Regions from separate parts of the Lentilactobacillus buchneri genome, predicted to be linked through region 3. Evidence: riboswitches for the same ligand, from Rfam matches in the RefSeq annotation. Region 3 holds a riboswitch; each other region holds the start of a gene.
The links. Region 3 has a riboswitch for thiamine pyrophosphate ahead of tenA (thiaminase II). Riboswitches for the same ligand answer to the same signal wherever they lie in the genome.
Positions count from the first base shown of each region.

Region 1: it holds a riboswitch for thiamine pyrophosphate, as region 3 does, so the genes downstream of both, thiW (energy coupling factor transporter S component ThiW) here and tenA (thiaminase II) in region 3, are expected to answer to the same signal.
Region 2: it holds a riboswitch for thiamine pyrophosphate, as region 3 does, so the genes downstream of both, thiS (sulfur carrier protein ThiS) here and tenA (thiaminase II) in region 3, are expected to answer to the same signal.

Region 1 is NZ_CP073066.1:997,747-1,002,809, forward strand. Features, by position in the region: gene KE627_RS04860 (sugar MFS transporter) at 1-611, opposite strand, end outside; gene KE627_RS04865 (IS30-like element ISLpl1 family transposase) at 825-1,754, shown strand; gene KE627_RS04870 (LacI family DNA-binding transcriptional regulator) at 1,826-2,839, shown strand; gene thiW (energy coupling factor transporter S component ThiW) at 2,826-3,356, opposite strand; TPP riboswitch at 3,395-3,494, opposite strand; gene aroE (shikimate dehydrogenase) at 3,561-4,433, opposite strand; gene KE627_RS04885 (shikimate kinase) at 4,435-4,956, opposite strand; gene KE627_RS04890 (prephenate dehydrogenase) at 4,968-5,063, opposite strand, start outside.
Region 2 is NZ_CP073066.1:1,461,221-1,466,283, forward strand. Features, by position in the region: gene KE627_RS06955 (dicarboxylate/amino acid:cation symporter) at 1-305, opposite strand, end outside; gene KE627_RS06960 (Zn-dependent hydrolase) at 322-1,542, opposite strand; gene KE627_RS06965 (thiazole synthase) at 1,553-2,329, opposite strand; gene thiF (sulfur carrier protein ThiS adenylyltransferase ThiF) at 2,343-2,990, opposite strand; gene thiS (sulfur carrier protein ThiS) at 3,288-3,485, opposite strand; TPP riboswitch at 3,613-3,705, opposite strand; gene thiE (thiamine phosphate synthase) at 3,850-4,482, shown strand; gene KE627_RS06985 (IS30 family transposase) at 4,911-5,063, opposite strand, start outside.
Region 3 is NZ_CP073066.1:1,350,964-1,356,026, reverse strand. Features, by position in the region: gene KE627_RS06500 (ABC transporter permease) at 81-1,304, opposite strand; gene KE627_RS06495 (ABC transporter ATP-binding protein) at 1,297-2,193, opposite strand; partial or broken gene tenA (thiaminase II) at 2,330-3,027, opposite strand; TPP riboswitch at 3,088-3,186, opposite strand; gene KE627_RS06485 (hypothetical protein) at 3,308-3,685, shown strand; gene KE627_RS12310 (hypothetical protein) at 3,682-3,876, shown strand; gene KE627_RS06475 (phosphoribosyltransferase family protein) at 4,122-4,676, opposite strand.

The DNA of each region.
Region 1 (5,063 bases), 350 kb from region 3:
CCTCGCAGGTCACCTTGACCATGGTTGGCATTGATTGAGAAGAACACAACCAGCGGCATTACGATAACCCCAACAATGTTGGCACCAATGTTGGAACCGACCCGGGCAAACGTTGCCGTTTTTTCACGTTCTGCAGAATCAAATGAGATCGCTGGAATCATTGACCAGAAACCAACGTCTTTAAATGAATAGAAGATATCCATGGTGATGTACAAAACACCAAAGATTAACAGGTACAACAATGGGTTGGATTGGTTCAAACCACCCATATTAGTGAATAAAATAGCTAATGTAATGGAACCAACCGTCCCACCAGCGAGGATCCAAGGTTTAAAATGGCCCCACTTGGTTTCGGTATTATCAATGGTGTTTCCAATAAATGGATCAATGGCTAATTCAACAAAACGTAACAGTGAAATAATCGTGGTGATCCAAAAGATCATTCGATCATTTTGTCCGCCCGCACTTTTATCGAACAAGTGAGAGGTGACAAACATAATAAAGTAGGTCGACAGCGTTGCGTAGAACATATCATGACCGAACGCACCAAATGAGTACGATAATCGAGATGTGATTCTACGACCAGTAGTAATGTTGGTATTACTTGCCATAAATTAATCCCCCATAAAAATAAATTTTAAAAAATAATTGCTATCTAGAATGTAAACGTTTACAGTTAAATTGTCAATAAATTTTATTAAAACAAACCAAAGATTTATTAAAACGGTAGATTGTAAAATTAATCCGAACGCTGTTCGGGCAAAAAAGATCAGCTTCCTTTAAAATGGTGTTTACCACAAACCCATCTTTTAGGAGCTGATCTTTTGTCTAGTATAACCTATTCCGAACGAATTAAAATCGAAACCTTTTGTGAACTAGGGCTGTCCAATATCCAAATGGGCGTTCGGCTGAACCGATCACCGTCAACAATTTCTTATGAATTATCTCGATGTCAACCTTATCAGGCTGAATTAGCACAAACAGATGCCGAATACAAGCGATCACGATGTGGTCGGAAAACTAAGCTGAGCGATGAGTTAAAGCAAAAAATTCTCAACCATTTACGTCTAAGCTGGTCACCAGGAATGATTGCTCACGAATTTAAACTAGCTACTAAATCTATTTATAATTGGCTAAATCAGGGGAGAATTGATTTCTCCTTGAATGATCTACCTGAACATGGCGTACGCCAACGGCGTAACGTTGACCAACGATCCAAATATAATCAATCTTTGGGGCGATCAATTGAACAGCGTCCCATGATGATTAATCAACGTAATCGCATCGGCGATTTTGAACTAGATACAGTCGTTGGTCCTCGTGGGCATAGTAAGGCAGTTTTATTAACTTTAATCGATCGCAAATCACGGTTCCTTTGGGCATACCGGTTAAAAGATCGGACGACAGCGACTGTTAATGAAGCACTAACTAAGTTCCTAACCACTTTTAATGGTCCGGTGCACAGCTTTACTGTGGACCGTGGCACTGAGTTTAGTGGGCTAGTATCACTTGAATCACAATATGGTATTAAGACCTATTACTGCCATGCTTATACGCCAGCTGAGCGCGGCAGTAATGAACGATTTAATCGGAACTTACGCTATTTTTATCCTAAGGGGACTTATTTTGAGCACATTAGTGCTCAAGGCTTGAAAACCACCTTACTCGAAATTAATCAGAGACCACTTAAAATACTTGACTGGCAAACACCTTATCAGGTCATGCTGACCAATTTGTCAAAAAATTCGGATTAAATTTGCAATCTACCAAACATTTAATTGTGTTTAACTAGAGGTAATACAATTCAATTGAGGAGTGAAGATGGATGGCGACAATCAAAGACATTTCCCGACTGGCGCAGGTCTCACCCGGGACCGTCTCGCGCGCGCTGAGTCCGGATAAAAGCGAATATGTGGCAAAAGAAACGCGCGACAAAGTGAGAGAAGTTGCTGATAAGCTGGGTTATAAATACTCCCTAGCCCCCAAACCGGACAAAAATCAGTTGAACTTTGCGCTGATCACTACCCTCAGTCTGAAAGAAGAAACGCGCGATGAATACTGGCGGTTTGTCCGCAGAGGGGTCTATGAAGCTGCTAAATCTCAGAATATCAGTATCAAGCGGGTGGTCAGGTTGGATGAAGGCGTTGAGCCAAACGATTTTGCGGCTTACGATGCCGTCATCGTCGTTGGCAGTCTTTCCAAATCCGCCATCAACGCCATTAAATCATTTAATCCCAACGTCGTTCTGGTTGATGGCGGAAGTGATGTCGATGACGTTGTCGATACGGTTGATACGAATTTAGCTCAGCTAACGGATAAAGCCTTGAACGAAATGACACCGCATGCCCAAACAATTGGTTTTATCGGCGGTTCCCGTCATGAAGTGAATTTGGACGGCAGCCAGGGTCGTATCATTGATGACGCACGGACCCTCACCTATAAAACATGGTGTTCGATCAACCATCATCAGCCAATCGTTAAATTGACGGACTGGACTACCAAGCAATCAATGGATGCCACTGATGACCTGCTGAATGAATATGGCAATCAACTCGACGGCCTGCTGGTCGCTTCCGACCCACTCTCAATTGGGGTGATGAAGGGCTTAGCCAAACACCACGTGGTTCCTGGAAAAAACGTCAAAATCATCAGTTTTGATGACTTGGAATTCGCTTCGTACCTGACACCATCGCTCACCAGCATTTGGCTGCCCAAAGTTGAATTGGGGTACGCAGCAGTCCTGCACGCCGAGACCCTCGTCAAGTTCCCACGGGATTGGCACGTCAGAAATATCATCCCTGGCAAATTCCACTACCGGGAAACGTTTAATCCCGATTAGTCTTGCGTCCGATCCCCAATTTGTCCTGTTGAGGTACAATGATCCGTTTCCAAATACTCTTGAGAATGATATAGCCGAAGATAACACCGACCAAGGCACTCAAGAAGAAACTGGGAATGAACAGATAAATCGCACCGGTGGTTCCCATCATCCAACTGGCAATCGGATAAGCAACGATTGCACCAATGATGCCAGTGCCGATCAATTCACCAAATGCCGCAATAATCAGTCGATTGGTTTTCTGGAAAAGCCAGCCGACACAGAACGCACCGATCATACTGCCTGGAAATGCCAGGATAGTTCCGGTTCCCAATAAATTACGAATTAATGAAGTGATAAATGCCTGGGTGACTGCCCACCATGGGCCAACCAGGACACCGGAAATCAAATTGATCAAATGCTGCATCGGGGCCACTTTGGCAACGCCGACAGTGAACTCAAACATACTGCCGCCGACCACGCCGATCGCAGATAGAATCGCCGTTAGCACCATTTTATAAGTCATATTTCTGTGCATAAAAAGCCTCCTTTCGTTAGATAACAAAAGGAGGCTTTTGGCTTCTTTTAACACTTCCCTACGCTGGCGCAAACCAGATCAGGTTCGAAGGGTCCGAAGATGTTCCGTCTCAGCCGATTGGCTCTCCTAATGTTATCTGATATTTAATTTCGACACTTCATTAAGTATAACCGAAAACAGAATGCTTGTCGGTCATTTAGCCCCTTAATTCTTCGACCGTTGTAAGCCGGCCTGATGAACGGCTTCGATCACTGGGGTAATCGGCATTCGCTGTCCTGTCCACTCCAAAAAGGAACCGGCGGCTTGATTCACCAGCATCCCAATCCCATTATATGTACGACTCCCGCGTTGCTTGGCTGCATGGATGAACGGCGTTTCGAGTGGAAAGTAAATGGCGTCGGACACAATGTGTTGCGGTGTCAAATGGTTCATCACGGACTGACTAACTGGCAGCGATTGATCGCCGGCCATCCCAACGTTGGTCGCATTGGCAATAATTTGGCTTTCATCAAACGCTTCGGCAATCAGCCCTTCATCCTCATAAGGCAGGACAGTGACGACATCCGACCACCCTTCCAACTGTTCTTTTCTGGCTTCAAAAAGATCGTTGGTCCGTTTAAATACATAAACTTGCTTCGCCCCTGCGTCGACGGCAGCGGAAATAATCGCCCGCCCGGCACCACCGGCACCTAAAACGGTCACGACCTTTTCATCGATGGTCATATCATCCTGCTTGAGAGCATCTACCCAGCCTTGCCCATCGGTACTGTCACCAATCAGTCGACCATCGCGGTTAATGACCGTATTAACGGCAGATAGGCGCTCAGCTCGTGGGGTAATTTCGTCAAGCAATGGCAAAACGTCGGTCTTCAGCGGCATTGATAAATTAAAACCGCCAATGTGCATCGCCCGCATCGCCGCCAAGCTGTCGGCGAGCCCGGCAGACGTCACGTCAAAGGCCAAATAGATCCCGTTGATCCCTGTCACTTGGAAGCTGGTATTGTGAATCAACGGCGACAAGCTGTGAGCAGCCGGATGGGCTAATAAGCCAAATAATTTTGTGTGTCCATCGATCATTTTAATTCCTCCCAAACGACATCTTCAAAATGCCCTCTTGGTTAATGACGTCAACGACTTCAAGGGGCGCCAAATCATCGGTGGCGATTCGAAAATCACTCACCTGTTGGTATAAAGTGTCCCGTTGACCTTTCAAATCCACCAGTCCATCCAGCCCGAGCTGTTGAGCTAACGGCCGGTCGGTATCATTCTTCAATCGGTCAATGATTGTTTCCGGCATCACATCAAGAAGCACGACTGGGACATCACTGGCCTTTAACAACTCAAAGTTGGCAGCTTGAATCGGCGTGCCGCCACCAGTTCCCAAGATCCCATCATCTGCCAAAGACGCTTTCAAAGCATCATGTTCCAGCTGCCGAAATGCCGGCTCACCGTCATCAGCAAAAATCTGTTTAATTGACTTGCCGGCCGTTTCCACGATGACATCGTCCAGATCGTGATATGGCAAGCCGAGTTTCTGTGCCAATAAGTTGCCGACGGTGGTTTTGCCGCTTCCCATAAATCCAACCAATATGAGTTTCATAGGCTTTCTCCTTAATCGTCCAAGGACTTTCTAATTTTTTGTGCTTTGGCGAAAGCGGCATAAATCGCAGCTTCGTCTTGGTCTTGAATGGCTTGTTCAAAATGACT
Region 2 (5,063 bases), 110 kb from region 3:
TTGATGCCGCTGCCCGGATTGACTGCGTAGCCAATGGCCAAGCCGAGGACTGCTGCAATTAAGGTTGTGATCAAGAACCACATGGCAGTTTTGCCACCCAATCTTCCCAGTTGATCGGATTTTAAGCTGCCCAGTGCTTCGATGACCGCCCCGAAAATGAGCAGGACGACCGCCATTTGAATCAGGCGAAGGAAAATATTTCCCAGTAATTGGATGCCGGCGATTTTTGGACCAAATGCCAATCCAAGAAGTGCCCCGCCAATCATGCCGATTCCAATTTGTGCAGTTATACTAATGTGTTTCAAAATGGTTCCCCCAAACTTAATAGGCTTGTTGGTGGAGGCTTGCGGCTAACAGCTCAACGCCGCGAAGTAAATCTTCTTGGCTGGTGTTCTCAGCTGGCGCATGGCTGATGCCGTTGATGCTTGGGACAAAAATCATTGTCGTCCGAGTGTGCTTAGCCATGATTTGACTGTCGTGACCGGCACCGGAGGCCAGCTGAATGGATTTGAAGCCCAGTTGATTAGCAATTGCCTGATTATTCTCGAGCAATTGGCGATCCAGCCGGGTAACGTCGCTTTTCGCCCAGCGATTGGCCGTGCTGGTAATCCGTTGGTTGCCAGGAGCCGTAACGGTTTGCTGAAGGAGTCGTTCAAATTGATCCAAAACGGCTTCATCACTATTCCGGCAGTCAACCGTAAACGTGACCAGGCCGGGGATAACGTTGGACGTATTGGGCGAAATGTGCATTTCCCCAACCGTGAAAGTTAAATCCGGATTCAATCGACGGGCCTGTTCTCGCAGGGCGACGATGAGATCCACAGCGTGCTGCAGGGCATCCGCTCGGTCATTCATCGGCGTGGTGCCGGCGTGATTGGCGATCCCCTTAACGGTGACGGTGTACCGGCGTTGGCCGACAATGCTTTTAACCAAGCCGATTTGTAAACCCTGGTCAATTAATCGCGGTCCCTGTTCGATGTGCAGTTCGGTAAAGGTGTCCGGTAAATCCGGCAGTTGGTGGTGAACGCCAGCGAGCATCAACTTGATAACCGCCTGTTTTCGAGCATCATCAAATTGAATGCCGGCAGGATCCTTCATCGTCAAATCCACCTGTTGGCCGGTATAGTGCTTCGAACCGGTAAAGGTATCCGGAAAGCGGCTGCCCTCTTCTTCGCTGAATGAAATCAGTCGAAGCGTTTTCTGCGGACGGCCGAATTCTGTTACCAGATTTTCAATTGCCTGAAGGCCACCAAGTACCCCGTACAAGCCGTCATATTGACCGCCTTGCGCGACAGTATCAATGTGTGAGCCGGTCGCAATGACTGCTTCCGGTTCTGTGGTTCCCGGCATATCCAGATAGGCAGTCCCAAAGTCATCAACGCTTACCTGAAAGCCAAGCTCAAGCCCCCATTTGATGACTTGTCTTTGAGCCTCAACCCAGGTTGGTGAATAGACCAGCCGGTTTTGACCGGCTTCGTTGGTCTTAAATTGGTTGATTGTCGCTAAACGATGTGCGAGTTCAGTTAATTGGGTTGTTGTCATATGACCGCCCCTATTTTACCGCGCTGACACCAGTAAGTGGCGATGAGGCAACCGCCCCGTGTTCGATGACCCGGCCTGGTTTTGCTAAGTAAGCTTTGCGGCCTGCTTCAACGGCCGGCTTGAAGGCTTCGGCCATTAACGGAATGTTGCCGGCGGTCGCCATTGAGGTGTTGGCCATGACAGCTGCGGCACCCATTTCCATGGCTTCGGCAGCTTGACTTGGTCGACCAATGCCGGCGTCAACGATAATTGGCAGGTCAATTTCGTCAATCAAAATTTGGATTAAGTCTTTGGTGGACAATCCTTTGTTGGTACCGATTGGTGCGCCCAAAGGCATGACGGTGGCAGCTCCGGCATCGACCAACTGGTGAGCGACATTCAAGTCCGGCAGCATGTACGGCATGACGATGAAGCCTTCGTTAGCCAAAACTTCGGTTGCCTTGAGGGTTTCGTAGTTGTCCGGCATCAAATATTTCTTGTCGGGAACGACTTCCAATTTGATGAAATTGCTGCCGCTTAGTTCACGGGCAATTCGCGCAGTCCGAATGGCTTCTTCAGCGTTGGTCGAGCCTGACGTGTTGGGCAAAATGGTGATGCCTTCAGGAATGTAGTTTAAGATGTTTTCCTTGCCGGTCTTGTTGCGGCGCAGGGCCATCGTGATGATTTGTGCCTTGGCGTTATTAATGGCTGAATCAATCAAATCGTATGAATATTTTCCTGAACCTAAAATAAATCGAGATGTGAAGGCGTGTCCGCCAATCATTAACTCATCTTTTTCGTTTGCCATGAATAAATCCTCCTCAGATTTCTGTATCTCCTAAAATTAACCGGGTAATCATATTGGCTTCGTGACCGGCCGCAATCATGACCCGCGGTGCCATCAAGCCCTCAGCCCCCATGGATTCACCGTCACCAGCGATGTATAAATTCTTGCGGGGATGCTTGGTGGTAATCGTGTTGGAACTGTGAATGCCGGCCATCCCGGTGCCCATCACAATTGGCTTGTCGGGATAGAACTCGGATGCGGCATCCAGCAGCATCGCCTTGGCAGCAGGGTTATCGAACGCTTCAGTGATGATGTCAGCGTCTTCGAACAATTCTTTGACGTTGTCATGAGTCACTTTAGTTTGGTGAATTTGAATTTCCACGAACGGATTAAATTCCTGCAGGTTTTGCTTTAAGGCCACAACTTTTGGCATGTCCACCTGACTGAGTTTAAATTGCTGACGGTTGAGGTTACTGAGCTCAACTGTGTCAAAGTCAATCAACGTCAAGTGGCCGACGCCAATCCGGGTCAGCGCAATCGCGATATTGGACCCTAAACCACCGGCCCCGGCAATCGTGACGTGAGCGGCAGCTAATTTGTCAGTTGACCCCTTAACATTGCGTTCTTTCATGCCGAGATAAACGTCATCGTAACTCATTCCTTGAATTTCTGGTTCTTGCATGTTGTCAATCGACTCCTTTTATATCAGTGAGCGGATCCAAGCGGTTAGGAGTCGGAGTGTAAGTCTCCTTCAAGAGAAATTCCCGGTTTTGGAATTTATCTTGAAGGTGCTTACAGGCAGACTCCTGCTTGGAGGAGCTGTCCTAATCAGTGAGCGGATCCAAGCGGTTAGGAGTCGCCAAGTAGGCTAGGCGTTTCACGGCCGTCGGATTGTAAGTCTCCTCGGAAGTAAATTCCCTGGTTTTGGGGATTTGCTTCCGAGGTGCTTACAAGGAGACTCCTGCTTGGAACCACCATCCTAACCGCCACCAACAAACGAGATTAACTCCAGTTTGTCGTTGTCGGCAATTTTAGTTGTGTCAAATTCAGAGCGGTGGACAATCTTGCCGTTCTGTTCGACGACGATGTTTTCAATTGGTGCTTCTCTTTGTTTCAAGAACTCGGTGATTGTTTGACCAACCATACCGGATTCTTGTTCACCGTTAACCATCACCATACAAAAAGACCCCTTTCTTCAGATTCCGAAGAAAGAGGTCAGTGGATGTCTTTTCAACATTAAGTTCGATTCACAGAAAAGAAAAACCTTCTTTTCTGCAAAAAGAAGGTTTAAGGTCAAAATAAATTCAACATTAAATTCGCTCTTCCTTCGGCAGTACAAACTACATCAGGTTCGATGGGTGTAATCTCAGCCGTTTCAGGCACCCCAGACGAAATATTCAATTAGGCTTGAAACTTTGCTCAAGCTCATAATCTATTTATAACCGCTTACAATCTGAAAGTCAAGTGAGAAATACTTCTATACTTTTTGCCGAGGTTCATTTACACTGATGGCAAATGAGAAAATATTGGAGGAAATGATTGTGAAACTAACAAATCGACCACTCTATTTGGTGACGGACCACACCGGATTGACTGATGAACAATTCTTTGGCGCGATTGAAGCGGGTGTGCAAAATGGGGTTGGCTTGGTCCAACTTAGGCAAAAAGAGGGCAGTAGCCGCGAAATTTTTGAACTTGCTCTAAAGGTAAAGGCCATTACCGATCGGTACAAGATTCCCCTGATTATTGATGACCGATTGGACATTGCTCAAGCGGTTGATGCCGCCGGTGTTCATCTTGGTCAAAGTGATTTGCCGGTAGACATCGCTCGCCGAATCTTAGGACCCAAGAAGATTATCGGTGCAACGGCCAAGACATTGAAGCAGGCTAAAGCAGCTGAAGAGATGGGCGCCGATTACCTGGGAACCGGAGCCATTTTCCCAACCACGACACACGTTAAGACCGTTCATACGACGGTAGAAACCCTTGGTAAGATCAAACGATTGGTGGATATTCCCGTGTATGCGATTGGCGGCTTGAAGGCCGATAATGTCGAGGCTATTGATGGTGCCCACGTTGATGGGGTGGCTGTGGTTTCTGCGATTATGAAGGCTGCCGATCCGGCGAGTGCTACCCGGGAGTTGCGGGATGCGGTTGAGGAAGCTATTGGGTAAATTATATCGGGCCACGAATAGTGTTCCAGAAGCAACATACATTCAGCAAATACTGCAGAAGGAATCTAAACAATCTTTTGGTTCATTGTTGACTTAAAATGTATTTCTTGCAGGATCATAAGTGACAGCTACAATTGGCCTCATTTAGAATTTAAATTCCAGCTTAAGAAACCAAAAACAGCTACTCGTAATGAGTAGCTGTTTTATCGAAGGCACCAAAGGAACTGCCGCCTTGTGGCCTTAAGGCCCTATTTATTTCTCTGTACATTTAATTTACCATCTATTACTAACACTGTCAACGCAGGCGGCTTTTAACGCTTTATATGATGGGGCGCCAATATCCTGCAGTATTCTGGAATTTAAATCATAACCTCAATTGTCAAATCAAGTGCAACACTAAGAATCTATTCTTAGAAGTGGTCTAGTTGCTAAGCTAGTTCAGGCATTAGATCGGCTGGGCAGCGATAGTTCAATGACCGCCGTAGCCGGTTGTTTAAGGTATCTTGAGCCAGCTGAATGTCAATGAGTGAGGCCGAAGCCAAGGATCTGCCCTTCGGGAAGAACTCGCGCAAAAGGCCGTT
Region 3 (5,063 bases):
AAAGAGTCTAGCATTAGATCCTGATAGAAACCGAGATACAACTAGCAAACAGTGTTGTCTCAAACTACTTTTGTTCTAATTTATTTTTGGTATGACAAACCCCGCCGCAGACGTTTCCAAAAACTGGTGTCGTCGGTCTGTAAAATCAAGCCTTCATAGATCTGACCAATGTACCAAGTCAAAAGGCCGATGCTAATGACCAGAATCGCCAGTGAAATGCTAATTTCCAACCCACTCGCGTTGTCATTGATAATTCTCATGGGCATGAAATACGACGAGAAGAATGGCACATACGACAAAATTTTTGAAATCAGCGCGTCTGAATTGCTTTGAAACGGCATCGTCAAGAAGAAGGCAATCATACTCAGATAGATGGCAGGCTGAGCAGCTTTCGGGGCATCTTCTGCTTTGGCAACCAGTGCACCACTAAATGCCGAGATGATCGTGTAAATGATCACGCCTAAGAAGACAAATAGCAGGTTGATTCCCAGCATGTTTTTAATCACGTCATTGACCAGTGTCTGGTTGTCCGAAATTAGCTGTTTAATGTTATCCAGGTGCATGGCGATCTGGAAAAAGCCGTAACCACCAACAATATAGACGATGATCTGGGTCAGGATAACGCCAAAGACACCAAGAATTTTGCCGACAAAGTACTTCGAGGCTTTGGTGCTGGAGAAAATAATCTCCATGACTTTAGTGCCCTTCTCGGAAGCAATTTCTTGGGCGGTCACAGAAGAGTAAGTGATCAAAATCATATAGATCATGAAGACTAATACCCAAAATGAAATGATTTTCGCCAGGTTGGCACCGCCATGGTTGGTTTGAATTTTTTGTTTGAAAGACGGCTGAACTGCCAGTGATTTGGTTTGTTTGGCACTCAACTTTGCGTTCGCCAGGTTAAGCTGTTGCTGGGACTGGGCAAGAAAGACGTTGATTTTAGTTCTCATCCCGCCGCCTAGAGAATCACTTGAATGATAGACACCACTGACTTTTGCCTTGTCCGCCGATAACACCAGGTAGCCAGCTAAATTATTATTGCTGACACTTTTCTTAGCGGCTGCAGTGGTGGTGATGCTGGCCTTCACGTCATCCCGATTGGCTTTGATAAATTGCCTTCGGAGTGCCGGTTGATCAGAAATGACGGCAATTCGCTGTTGATCTGAACTGGAAGTCGCACTGGTGTAGCCGATGCCTAAAGAAATTGCCAACAAAATGAACGGAGACAGCACCAAGACGATGAAGCTCCAAGACTTAACTTGGCGGAGATAGGTTTCCATGGCAACAATTAGGGTTTTATTCATGAGAGATCCCCGCTTTCATTCTGAAAATTTCATCAAGTGTTGGTGGCTGCTGACTAAATTCTTCGATGTATTTACCGTCAGTGAGCTTCTCAAAGACTTCGGGTCCCTTACTGGGATCATCCAATCGCAACAAGAACCGAGAACCGCGAATATTCTGGACTTTAACAACATGTGGGAGCTGGTTCAGCTGTTCTTCAGTCCAATCGGTAGTGACAAAAATTTCTGATTTGCCAAACTGATCGCGAACTTCGCTGATGGTGCCGTTTAAGACCACTTCACCCGTCCGTAGCATAACCAGTCGATCGCAAACTGCCTCAACATTCGCCATATCATGGCTGGAGAAGATAATTGCTGCCCCCTGATCCCGTGCTTCCAGAATTGCCTTTTTCAACAAATCCGCATTTACCGGGTCCAGGCCACTAAAGGGCTCATCCAAGATAATCAATTTGGGATGATGAATTAGGGTCACAATCAGTTGCACTTTCTGCTGGTTTCCCTTTGAGAGATCCTTAATCTTATCAGTTTTCTTACCTTTAACCGCAAACTTTTTCAGCCAGTCGTCAATTTGTGGGCGAATTTCTTTTGCAGGTTTCCCCTTCAATCGTGCTAAATAGACAATCTGCTGCTCAATGGTTAGTTTGGGCATCAAGCTGCGTTCTTCAGGCAGGTAGCCAATTGCATCAAAATCAGCCTCTTTGATGGGCTGACCACTCCAGCGGATTTGACCATCATACTTGAGAAAGTTTAGGATGCTGTGAAAGGTGGTCGATTTTCCAGAGCCGTTTTGGCCGATTAATCCGGTGATCTGGTTGTCGGGAACATCAAAACTAATGTCGTCCAATGCAGTCAGACTGCCAAATTGTTTGTGGAGATGATTGATCGTGAGCATGCGAATACCTCCCATTTCTTTTGAGCTTATCATACCATAATCGTCTGGCGGATTTTACGGAAAACATTTGATGTCAATGGATTTGTACATAAAAAGCAGGATCGCAAACTTGCAATCCTGCTCAGAATCATTTTAATTATCGATACTGTTTCATTGGTTTAACAAAGTGCCAACTGCGTTGATGGTACGCTTGATCCCAGAATTCCCATTCCAGTTCGCAGCTCTTCAAGAATTCTTCTTTGACCACATCCAGATGATGTTGATCGTAGTGTTCCGCTTCACGGTCAATCAAAGCAAATAACTGGGGCAAAATGCTGTCACTGTCATCTTCCATGTCAGCGTAAAAATCAATCCATGGTTTAAAAACATTGTCGTCGGTATTCTTCCCCTGCTTCACAAACCGGTTTGCGATTTCCAGGTAAGTCCATGGACACGGGGTCATGGCCGCAACAACATCAATCAAGTCGCCAGTTCGCGCAGCACGATACATGTGTTCGTTGTACAGGTATGTGCCGGGAGCTTGTGGTTCGTGCTGCAGGGTTTCGTATTCGACCCCTGCCACGTTGCAGAAGTTGTGATGCGGATGGATTTCACTATTCAGGATAAAGTCAATTTGTTTGGCAAAAATAGCCATATCGGCTCTGGTTTGCGATTTTTGAATGGCATCGGCGTACACCTTGATGAACGCATTCAGATAGTTGTAGTCCTGACCAACATAAAAGGACAAGGCTTCTTGGGTAATTCTCCATTGCCGATTCCTTCGACAAACGGATGTTGATAGATCTCGTGTAAAATTGGCTGTCCAGCTGCGACTAATTCTTCAGAAAATTTCATGGGTCAGTGCTCCTTAAAGCAAAATTTTCAAATAGAACGCGACCGGACTTGGCACTTTTCGAACTCATTATTCCACTTCCCTACGTTGGTATTAACCAAATCAGGTTCAAAGGGATTGGCAAGTCACCATCTCAGCACAAGGCACCCCTAGTGATCTTATTTGAATACCCAAAGTTTACCATATTTTGAAGAGTATTTTACGATTTTCTTCGTATATGATACGCTGAAAGCAACAATTTTCTGAGGGTTGGGGGAATCTTACTACAAGGAGAGTTGTTTCATGAAATTCAATTGGAAGATCACACTGATTAGCTTTTCCCCATACATCCCTTTGATCGCCATTTATTTGTTAATCCATTTATACATAACAAATGATGTCATCGCTTTGCTATTCACTTTAGGTGTTTTTTCAGCCGGATATATTTTTGTTCATTATAAGTATGCCAAGACTTTCTTCAGTAACCATCCTGAACTTGATCTACAAAACTTTGAATTCAACACAGTGGCAAACGTTGTCTTGGCACTGTGGATCATCGTCATGGTTGGCCTCATAATTCTCAGGCTTTATCCACAAAGTCCAGAAGGCTATCTATTGGCATTTGGTTTATTCTACTCCGTCATTAACGGCTTCAAATCCTACAGGAGAGCTGCAAAATGATATTTAACTGGAAATACGCTCTATTCACTAACGCACCAATGTTCCTCACATTGATCGTCTATATTGGTATGACTGCATTACACATTGATTCAATCTGGCTAATTCTTGCCGTCGTTGTAATCTGGCTCGCATGGTATACCTATGCTGGTTGGAAAGTCTACTCTCTTCATCCTGAATTTAATTTCCCATAACTATCAGCGCGGCACAACTTCAATGATCATCATCACAGTTTCGACGATTGGTTTTCTGTTCTTACTCTTAAAGCTTCAACTAATAGCCAACATCGCCCTCTTTATCACATGGCTTGCCATCTCAAACTTCTTGATCGATGGATTCTCCAAGTATAAGAATCTCCCATAATGACACGACAATTCCAAAAACCGGCGCCGTAAATCTCAAACAAGATTTACGGCGTCGGTCAGTTTATAATCATATGTTAAGCGTTCTTCACCGCAAACACCGGCAAAGTATTCAAGAATACACAGTCATCTCGACTAGTTGCCCGTCCCTCGGCTAAAATGGAACAGCGTTGCACAACATTGGCACCCACTTTCTTCAACAAGTGTTCTGCCGAAGCCAGTGAGCCGCCTGTACTGATCACATCATCCACAATGATCACCTGTTTGCCTCGAAGCTGTTCTGCGTCACACCCATCCAAAACCAGCTGTTGATGATAATCAGTGGTAATCGAACGCATCCCAATCGCAATTGGGTTTCGCATGTACGCCTTAACACTCTTTCGCAAGACGAAATAACGTGGGTGATGGGTAATCATGCTCAGTTCTTGAGCCAATGGGATCCCTTTGCTCTCCAATGTCACCAGATAATCAAACGGAATGTTAATCCGCTTGGCCAACTCCTGAGCGGCATAACGGGTTAACTCAGCATCCCCCAATAAGACGAAGGAGGCAATTGCCGCCGTGTCTGTGATCGGGATAATCGGTAGTGTCCGCTTCAGTTTACCAATTGTTAATTCATATTCCTTCTGCATCTTGATCCTCCAGATTATATAAGATAGAAAGAAAGTACCAAAAACGACTAATATGTGTGAAAATCGAGGCTTTTCACAGCCACAACTGTTAACGAAATTTCTACTTTTATGTTTTTTGTTCGTCTATGTATATGATAATACTCCATTTTATCCTTTTTATCCACATATGATAGTCCAGACACGAATTTTACAGCAAAAACGTCAAAATGTCACTTTCAGCTCACAATCCGTCACCTAAGACGACACATTATGTGGTCTATTTTGGGAATCATCCACAAGATACCCCCATATATAGCCAAAATGGGTCTCAATCAATCCAACTATTTGTCACTCCCAAAACCACCCTTAGTGTGATTCAAATTTTTTTGAAGCTCACCAATCCGCGAG